DNA from 2 places in the Marinomonas sp. HM11-D genome. Region 1 is predicted to be linked to the other one. Evidence: predicted binding sites of a transcription regulator. Region 1 holds the regulator's gene; the other holds the start of a gene.
The links. Region 1 encodes LexA, which represses DNA repair genes until DNA is damaged. Its sites were predicted from a motif close to TACTGTNTANNTANACAGTA; they were not measured.
Positions count from the first base shown of each region.

Region 2: the regulator LexA is predicted to act here: its motif matches at 2,734-2,753, upstream of dinB (DNA polymerase IV).

Region 1 is NZ_JBMMKT010000004.1:40,081-44,662, reverse strand. Features, by position in the region: gene topA (type I DNA topoisomerase) at 1-2,035, shown strand, start outside; gene ACOSVP_RS06990 (DUF6586 family protein) at 2,032-2,502, shown strand; gene ACOSVP_RS06985 (hypothetical protein) at 2,505-2,774, shown strand; gene lexA (transcriptional repressor LexA) at 2,860-3,486, opposite strand; gene dinG (ATP-dependent DNA helicase DinG) at 3,557-4,582, shown strand, end outside.
Region 2 is NZ_JBMMKT010000002.1:164,976-169,557, forward strand. Features, by position in the region: gene ACOSVP_RS03175 (ATP-binding protein) at 1-305, shown strand, start outside; gene ACOSVP_RS03180 (sigma-54-dependent transcriptional regulator) at 295-1,680, shown strand; tRNA gene ACOSVP_RS03185 (tRNA-Asp) at 2,150-2,226, shown strand; tRNA gene ACOSVP_RS03190 (tRNA-Val) at 2,287-2,362, shown strand; tRNA gene ACOSVP_RS03195 (tRNA-Asp) at 2,397-2,473, shown strand; tRNA gene ACOSVP_RS03200 (tRNA-Val) at 2,533-2,608, shown strand; gene dinB (DNA polymerase IV) at 2,761-3,840, shown strand; gene ACOSVP_RS03210 (cytochrome d ubiquinol oxidase subunit II) at 3,964-4,582, shown strand, end outside.

The sequences.
Region 1 (4,582 bases):
TCGAGGTTTGTCGGCAGGCCGTGTGCAATCGGTTGCCGTACGTCTGATTGTTGAACGTGAAAAAGAGATTCGTGCCTTCATTCCTGAAGAATTCTGGGAGCTAGACGCTAACCTTGCTACCAAGGATAAAGCCAATATCACCTTTGAAACGGCTAAGTATCAAGGTAAAGAATATCGTCCGACCTCTAAATCTCAGTCAGATGAACATGTTCAGCGCATTGAAAAGCTACCATTTAATGTGGCTAGCCGAGAAGATAAACCAACGCGTTCTAAACCATCGGCGCCATTTATTACCTCAACGCTGCAGCAAGCGGCTAGTACTCGTCTAGGTTTTGGCGTTAAGAAAACCATGATGTTGGCACAGCGCTTGTACGAAGCAGGTTACATCACCTACATGCGTACTGACTCGACCAACTTAAGCCAAGAAGCAGTTGAAGCGGTTCGTGAATACATTCAAGGCAACTTTGGTGACGCTTACCTACCAGCGGAAGCGTTGCGCTATTCAAGCAAAGAAGGCGCACAAGAAGCCCACGAAGCGATTCGTCCTTCTAGTGTGACTGTGACGCAGAACATGCTGCAGGGCATGGATAAAGATGCGCACCGTCTTTACGATTTGATTCGTAACCAGTTCATTACCTGTCAAATGACGCCTGCAGAATACACCTCGACCACGATTACAGTGATGGCGGGTGAATATGAGTTGCGTGCAAAAGGCCGTATCTTGCGCTTTGACGGTTACACTCGTGTGCTGACACCAGTGGGTAAAAAAGCGGAAGACACTATCCTGCCAGATGTACAGCAGGGTGAGCAGCTAACGCTGATTAATCTAGATCCTGAGCAACACTTTACCAAGCCAGCTGCCCGTTACAGTGAAGCAAGCTTAGTTAAAGAGCTTGAGAAACGTGGCATTGGTCGTCCATCGACTTACGCGTCGATTATTTCCACCATTCAAGATCGTGGTTATGTGCGGGTTGAAAACCGCCGTTTCTATGCGGAGAAGATGGGGGACATTGTCACCGATCGTCTTGTGGCAAGTTTCGATGATCTGATGAACTACAGCTTTACCGCACAAATGGAAGAAAAGCTGGATGATATCGCTGAGGGTGAAAAGGACTGGATTAAGGTTCTTAACAGCTTCTACGAAGATTTCAGTCAAACGCTGAACCAAGCGGAAGCCGAAGAAGGCGGTATGGCTCCAAATGAGCCAACGCCAACGGATATTCCATGCCCAACCTGTGGTCGTCCTATGCAGATTCGTACCGCGAGTACGGGTGTGTTCTTGTCTTGTTCAGGTTATGCATTACCGCCCAAAGAGCGTTGTAAAGCCACTATTAACCTAGTGAGCGGTGATGAAGCGGTTGCTGTAGACGATGAAGAAGGCGAATCTAAAGCGCTGATTAATAAGCATCGTTGTGACATTTGTGGTTCGGCGATGGATAGTTACCTGGTCGATGAGCATCGTAAGCTACATGTGTGTGGTAACAATCCTTCATGCCCTGGCTACGAAGTGGAGCAGGGTGCATTCAAACTAAAAGGCTACGATGGCCCAGTCATTGAATGTGATAAATGTAGCTCTGAAATGCAGCTGAAAACGGGTCGATTTGGCAAGTACTTTGGTTGTACTAACGAAGAGTGTAAGAACACTCGTAAGCTTCTGAAGAATGGTGAAGTGGCTCCGCCGAAGATGGATCCAGTGTCAATGCCGGACTTGGCTTGTCAAAAGGTAGAAGACCATTACGTATTGCGCGATGGTGCCACGGGTCTGTTCTTAGCGGCTAGTCAATTCCCACGTAAACGTGAGACGCGTCCACCGTTGGTTAAAGAGTTGAAGCCGTATATGGATCAGATTGATCCTAAATACCACTACTTTGATACAGCGCCAGTGCAGGATGAAGAGGGGAATCCAACGGTTATCCGTTATAGTCGTAAGACTAAAGAGCAGTACATTATGACTGAAGTGGATGGTAAGCCTACGGGTTGGAAGGCCTTCTACGAAGGTGGTAAGTGGAAAATCGAACACGGTAAGAAGAAATGAGCGGTTCCAGCTTAGCGAGTGTTACTAACCAGCGTTTAGATGCTGCTCGTCGTTTATTGATTCAAAGCCAGGATGCAGAAAGTGACTGGATGACTCAGAGTTTTGAGTCATCTGCCTTGTTTCAACTGCGCAGTGGTCTGAATGGCTTGCTACAGGAAGTGAGAACCTCATACAGTTTGCAAGGTCAGCTAGAGATTGAGTCACTGATTAAATCTTGCCATGATAAAGGCATTAGCGTGCCGGTTCTGGTAGAATTGGCGCAACTTAAGAATAATAGCCAGTCTTGGTTGGCTCAATTGTTCACCGCATTTAACGCAGCGTTAGAGTGTCAAGTTGGCAACAATGCCTACGCAGCAGACGTTGAATTGATCGGTCGTGGAACCGATGCTGGTGCTTCCACAAAATTCATTTTAAGCTCACTGACTGAGCTAGTCTTACGCTTTCGTGAAGACGCAGCAGAATATTGATAATGAAAGATACTTACTTAGAAATAGTAGAACTCGAAAATGGTGAAATCGTTCTTCGTCCAGCGGGTGAAGACGATGATAAAACGCCTATCGCAACGCTGACTATCTCTGACGATACCAAAGATTTTCTAAAAGATCGTTACTTTGAATTAGCCAAGTGCATGTTCCATGCGGGCATCGATTTTGTGTACTCGGAAGATTTTGGCGACTTCGATGGTATGGGTGAAGCGGATGCGCCCGATGAAGATTTTATGCCGCGTATTTTGCACTAGGGTTTTGCTTTAACCGCCTAGGATAGATACAAAAAAGGCATGGCTTGATACTATCAAGCCATGCCTTGTTTATTTCTGATGTGGCTTAAATACCACGACGGATGACACCGACGGACAGGCCTTCAATGGCGAAGTCTTCGCTTTCTAGGTCAACAATGATGTCGGAAAACTCTTCGTTCTCTGGGATCAAGCGCACTTCGCGGCCTTTTTGCTCAAAGCGCTTAACGGTCACCTCATCGCCAATACGGGCGACAACGATTTGACCATTGCGTACCGTATGGGTTTTGTGGACGGCCAGTAGATCACCGTCTAGGATGCCTGCATTTTTCATGCTCATGCCGTTTACCGATAACAGGTAATCTGCTTTTGGTGAAAACATCTCGGCTGCAATGCTGATGCGTGAGTCGATGTTTTCCTGAGCGAGAATAGGGTAGCCCGCAGCGACACGACCGATAATAGGCAAGGTGCCGTCTTCGTCATTGGCACTGCTAGCTGGCTCTTGATCCACTAGGCGGATGCCTCGGGAAGCGCCAGAAAGCATTTCGATCGCGCCTTTTTTGCACAGTGCCTTAAGGTGTTCTTCGGCCGCATTAGGTGAACGGAAACCTAAGCGCGCAGCGATCTCAGCACGAGTCGGTGGGAAACCAGTTTCGTTGATGAATTCGCGTATTGTCTCGAGTACATCGGACTGTCTTTTTGTTAATTTAATCATATGGCATCTGTTTGTTTATACAGTTACTGTTATTATATACAGCTAATAATTAATTGCTCAACTAAAATCCATGCTTTCAGACTCGATTAAAGAAAAAATTCAAACGGCCTACCGTGCATATCTTGATGCGAAAGGGCATAAGGCACGTGTTGGTCAGCGTCATATGATCGCCACCATCGCTAGAACCCTTGGCAATATTAAGCAAGGAACGGAAGGTGAGCGTCTCGGTGAGAAGCATGTCGCTGTAGTGGAGGCGGGCACGGGTACCGGTAAAACCCTGTCTTATTGTTTATCAGCGATCCCAATTGCCAAAGACAAGGGTCTTAAGCTGGTCATCTCTACTGCTACCGTTGCCCTCCAGGAGCAGATTCTTCATAAAGAATTGCCAAGTTTGTTAGAACATACCGACTACAGTTTTCGCTACACCTTAGCCAAAGGTCGTGGTCGCTACATGTGTCTTAATAATCTTGAGAGTTTTTTAAGTGCGGAAGAGCAAGCTACCGAAGATATGTTTGCAGGATTGTTTGAGCAACATTTGGCGGCCGATGATGTAAACACCGTTCTGTATCAAGAAATGGACGATGCCATTCGCGCCGGCAAATGGGATGGAGATAAAGACAACTGGGAAGGGATTGTTCGTGAGCAAGACTGGCGTCGACTGACTACCGATCATCAGCAATGCACCAACCGCAATTGCGCGAACTTTTCTGCCTGCCCATTCTTTAAGGCTCGTGCCGAGCTTGAGACCGCCGATGTGATTGTGGCCAACCATGATTTGGTGTTGGCGGATTTGTCTCTTGGTGGCGGTGCCATCTTGTCTGATCCGAAAGAAACTATCTATGTGTTCGACGAAGGCCATCACCTGCCGGATAAAGCCATTGGCCATTTCCGCCACGAAGTGCGTTTGCAGCAGAGTATTAGCTGGTTAAAACAACTCGACAAAAATCTTATCAATTTGCGCCAAGAGTTAACGGAAGAAATCAGTACAACAGGGCAAATCTTACTGAAAATCCCGCAGCAAATTCAGAGTACGGTTAATTTTATCCAGTATGTGCAGCAAGGTTTAGCGCCCTTTATCCAGAATCTAGGATTGGAT
Region 2 (4,582 bases), on a different contig from region 1:
TACGCAATCAGTCAGGCGGCTCTATTTGCATCGAAGCCCATCAACAGGGAACTGAGTTGGTCTGTCGTATTCACAACAACGGCCCAGCGCTTGATCCTAGCATCGAAAAAGATCAGCTGTTTCGTCCTTTTGTTAGTAAACGACAGGGCGGTAGCGGCTTAGGATTAGCGATCGTGCGCCGGATTATGGATGCTCACAATGGTCAGATTTGTCATCGCAGCGATTTAGGTTGGCCAGTGACCTTTGAATGTCGTTTGCCTCTTACTTCACAAGCATTTTCAGGAGAAACACCGGATGTCGGATAGTGGTTATATTTTATTAGTTGACGATGAGCCGGCTTTTCGTGAATTGGCCGGTGGCTGGCTGATTCAGCAAGGTTTCAAAGTTAAAACGGTGGGGTCAGTGGAGGAAGCCTTAGAAGCCAAAAAAAGCCAAGGGTTACCAGACTTGGTGCTGCTTGATTTGTCGCTGCCACCGTTTTTTGACCCGCAGAAAACTCTATTGGCCATGCCGCAGTTTGAAGGCTGCCCAGTGATAATTATTACTGGCCACGCTGAGCGTGAGCTGTCCTTGCAAGCCATTGCCCAAGGGGCTTGGGATTTTATCGCTAAGCCAGTTGATCCGGATATGCTGGCGGTAGTGGTGCGCCGAGCATTGGCGAAAACGCACTTGGAGCGTGAAGTGGCACGCTTACAAGGCAGCGCCACAAAAGCTGGTGCCGATACCTATATCGGCATTTCTGCGAGTACTCAGCGTATTCGAGCTCTAATCGAGCGTATCGCGCCGACGGATGTGCGAGTGTTGGTGACAGGGCCTTCTGGTACGGGCAAAGAAGTGGTTTCTCGAGCAATCCACGATTTAAGTGCTCGCGCGAAAGGGCCGTTTATTTCAGTGCATTGTGGTGCCATTCCTGCAGAGTTATTAGAAAGCGAGCTATTTGGTCATGTTAAAGGGGCGTTTACTGGGGCAGACAAAGATAAGCAGGGCTTACTGAAGCTTGCGGATGGCGGTACTTTGTTTCTCGATGAAATCGGTGAAATGCCGGTTCCAATGCAAATCAAGCTGCTGCGTGTGCTACAAGAAGGCAGTTATTACCCAGTCGGTGGACGCAGCTTAGAGCAAATCGATGTGCGTATTGTGTCAGCCACCAATGCTGATTTGGCTGAGCGTGTTGAGCAGGGCTCGTTTCGTGAAGATTTATATTATCGAATCAAGGGCGTGAGCATTGAAACGCAGGCCTTGGATACGCGACCAGAGGACATTCCGACCTTATTACAAAACTTTTTAAGTGCGCTCGAGGTCAAGCAGGGTAAGCGCTTTTATCTTTCCAACGATGCTCTGCAATGGTTTCGACAACGCCAGTGGCCGGGTAATGTGCGTGAGTTGAAAAATACTTTAGAAAGTGTCGCCGCCATCAGTATGGGCGGCCAGATTACCTTGGCTGATATTCAGCTGCTAAATTACGCCATTGAGTCTCAGTGCATATTGTCTGCGGTAACAAATATTACTTCTGCTGAAGTCAGCCTGGAACGTAGCTTAGAAGAGCAAGTGCAAGAATTGGAAATCTCGCTGATTCAAGCGGCGCTTGAGAAAACGGAGTATAACAAAACTCAAGCTTCGAAGCTTCTCGGCTTGTCGCGCCAAGGGCTCATTAAGAAAATTGAGCGCTACCAAATTTAAATATAAGGCTATCGGTTTTCAACACTTTACAACCTTAGTTGTATAGGATGATTTGATAAAAGTTGTGTAGCCTTTTTAGCTAATGAGCCTCTCGTGTTTAGTACTATTTTTAAAAAATATCAGACAACACTAGACAAAAAGAATCAATGCTGTATTATCTGCGCCCGTTGTAGAGCGAAGCTCATTAGTAAGTAGCATTTCTGTTGATTTAATAGATTTGTGTTGTGACCACTTTTTTTAGAAAATTGGACATATTGCTAAAGAAGTCTTTCTTGTAGAGCTGAAATAAACCAATAATTTTTTTTATAAGTTATTGATTTTAGTGTTTATTAAGTTAGAATGCTCTGCAAGGTTAGTTGAGGTAAGTTAAAGTTCTTTTGATATTTAGCCCTTACAAGGCGAATGTCGGGAGTTCGAACCTCTCCACGCCCACCACTTTATAAGCCGTGGTAAAACAACTTATGACAACGGAGTGGTAGTTCAGTTGGTTAGAATACCTGCCTGTCACGCAGGGGGTCGCGGGTTCGAGTCCCGTCCATTCCGCCACTTACTTCTAAAGTAAGTTGGTCAAGAACCATCTTTTCCCAAAGATGTAAAACTATGAGCGGGCGTGTAGCTCAGTTGGGAGAGCGTCGCCCTTACAAGGCGAATGTCGGGAGTTCGAACCTCTCCACGCCCACCACTTTATAAGCCGTGGTAAAACAACTTATGACATTGGAGTGGTAGTTCAGTTGGTTAGAATACCTGCCTGTCACGCAGGGGGTCGCGGGTTCGAGTCCCGTCCATTCCGCCACTTACTTCTAAAGTAAGTTGGTCAAGAACCATCTTTCCCAAAGATGTAAAACTATGAGCGGGCGTGTAGCTCAGTTGGGAGAGCGTCGCCCTTACAAGGCGAATGTCGGGAGTTCGAACCTCTCCACGCCCACCATACTTCCTCAAGCAATACCCATCAGATCATTTTCTTAGTAAGTCCCTTTCGTGTTCCTCTTTTAATTAAAAGATTAATTTTCGTTCTTACTTTATCTAGACAAACCTAAGTTACCCCTGTATTAATACTGTTTATTTAAACAGTGCTTTGTTATGCCGCTTTCTAGTCCGCCACCAAAGAAAATCATTCATATCGATATGGACGCCTTTTTCGCGTCGGTTGAAATGCGTGATTATCCAGAATATCGCAACATTCCACTGGCGGTGGGCGGTAGTGAAAAGCAGCGTGGTGTGATCAGTACCTGTAATTACGAAGCTCGTAAGTACGGAGTGCGATCGGCCATGTCGACAGCGCTGGCAAAGAAGCTTTGCCCACAGCTGACTGTGGTACCGGGCAGAATGCATGTCTACCGTGAAGTGTCTCAGAAGGTGCGTGAGATCTTTGCTCGTTATACTGAGCTGATTGAGCCGCTGTCGTTGGACGAAGCCTATTTGGATGTGACCGCATGCCAGCAATTACATGGCTCAGCCACGCTAATCGCCGAGGCGATCCGCCATGAGATTCGTACCGAGTTAAACCTGACTGCCTCAGCGGGCATTGCCCCGATTAAATTCCTTGCCAAAATCGCTTCAGACCTCAATAAGCCGGACGGCCAATTTGTTATCACGCCAGATGAAATGCAGAGCGTGATCGACTCGCTACCGTTAGAGAAAATCCCCGGTGTTGGTCAAGTGAGTTTGCAGAAGCTACATAAGGCCGGTTTCTATGTCTGTTCAGACATTCGTAGCAGTGACTACTTAAAACTTGTCAGACAATTTGGGCGACTAGGGGAGTCACTTTGGAATCGCAGTCACGGCATTGATCCGCGGGAAGTCACCCCCCATCGACAGCGTAAGTCGGTTGGCGTGGAGCGCACTTTTGCCAGCAATATCTCAAGCTTTGAGGAATGTTGGCAGGTCATTGAAAACAAGCTTTTCCCCGAGCTTTATTTGCGCTTAGGTAAAGCCTCACCCACTAAAGCCATTGCCAAGCAGGGCATTAAGGTTAAGTTCGCAGACTTTCAGTTAACCACCATTGAACATGTGCACGGTGCTTTAGACTTAGCGTATTTCCGTGATTTATTGCAGGAAGTCTTAACCCGACAAAATGGCCGTGAAATAAGGCTGCTTGGATTGCATGTCATGTTGAAGCCAGAAGAAAATGCCAAACAATTGCTGCTGGATTTCTCCTAGCATAAGAGGCATTTAGCTCAGTTAAATCTGTCCCTATCTATTTTCTAAAAATGTGTGCCTGTCCTAGTTTTGACTTCGCTCCTAGTATGGTCAGGTCATGTTGAGTCGAGATGGGGAAATATCATGGGTTTGGATCTGGTAACGATTTGGACGCTAGTGCTGGCGTTTGGATTGATGGTGTATGTCTTGCTGGATGGTGTGTATTTAGGCGTTGGGGCGCTCCTGTTAGGAGTACGACAACCAACAGATAAAGTCGCGCTGATGCAGTCCTTAGCACCCGTTTGCGGGGCAAATCTGGTTTGGTTACTGCTATGTGGTCTTGCGCTAATGGTGACTTTCCCCACTGCCTATTCAGTGATGATGGAGGCGTTTAATGTGCCTTTGTTGCTGATGCTAGCGGGTCTAGTACTGCGCGGCATGGGGTTTAAATATCAACTGAGCGCTGCTCAGAATCATCAAGCCACGGGGCGGCTCTTATTCAGTATGGGGTCGCTGCTAGCGGCCTTTTGCCAAGGTGCAATGGTCGGAGCCATACTGCAAGGGGTGACGGTTGATAATCATGAATATGTTGGTCAGGCATGGGAATGGCTCAGCTGGTTTGGTGTCTTGACCGGCGTAAGTCTAGTGCTTGCCTACGCATTATTGGGCGCCACTTGGTTGTTGATTACCATCAAGGAGCCAATGCTGTATCAGACCATGCGTCGTTATTCCCATCATTTATTGGTCTGGCTCGGTTATGCTG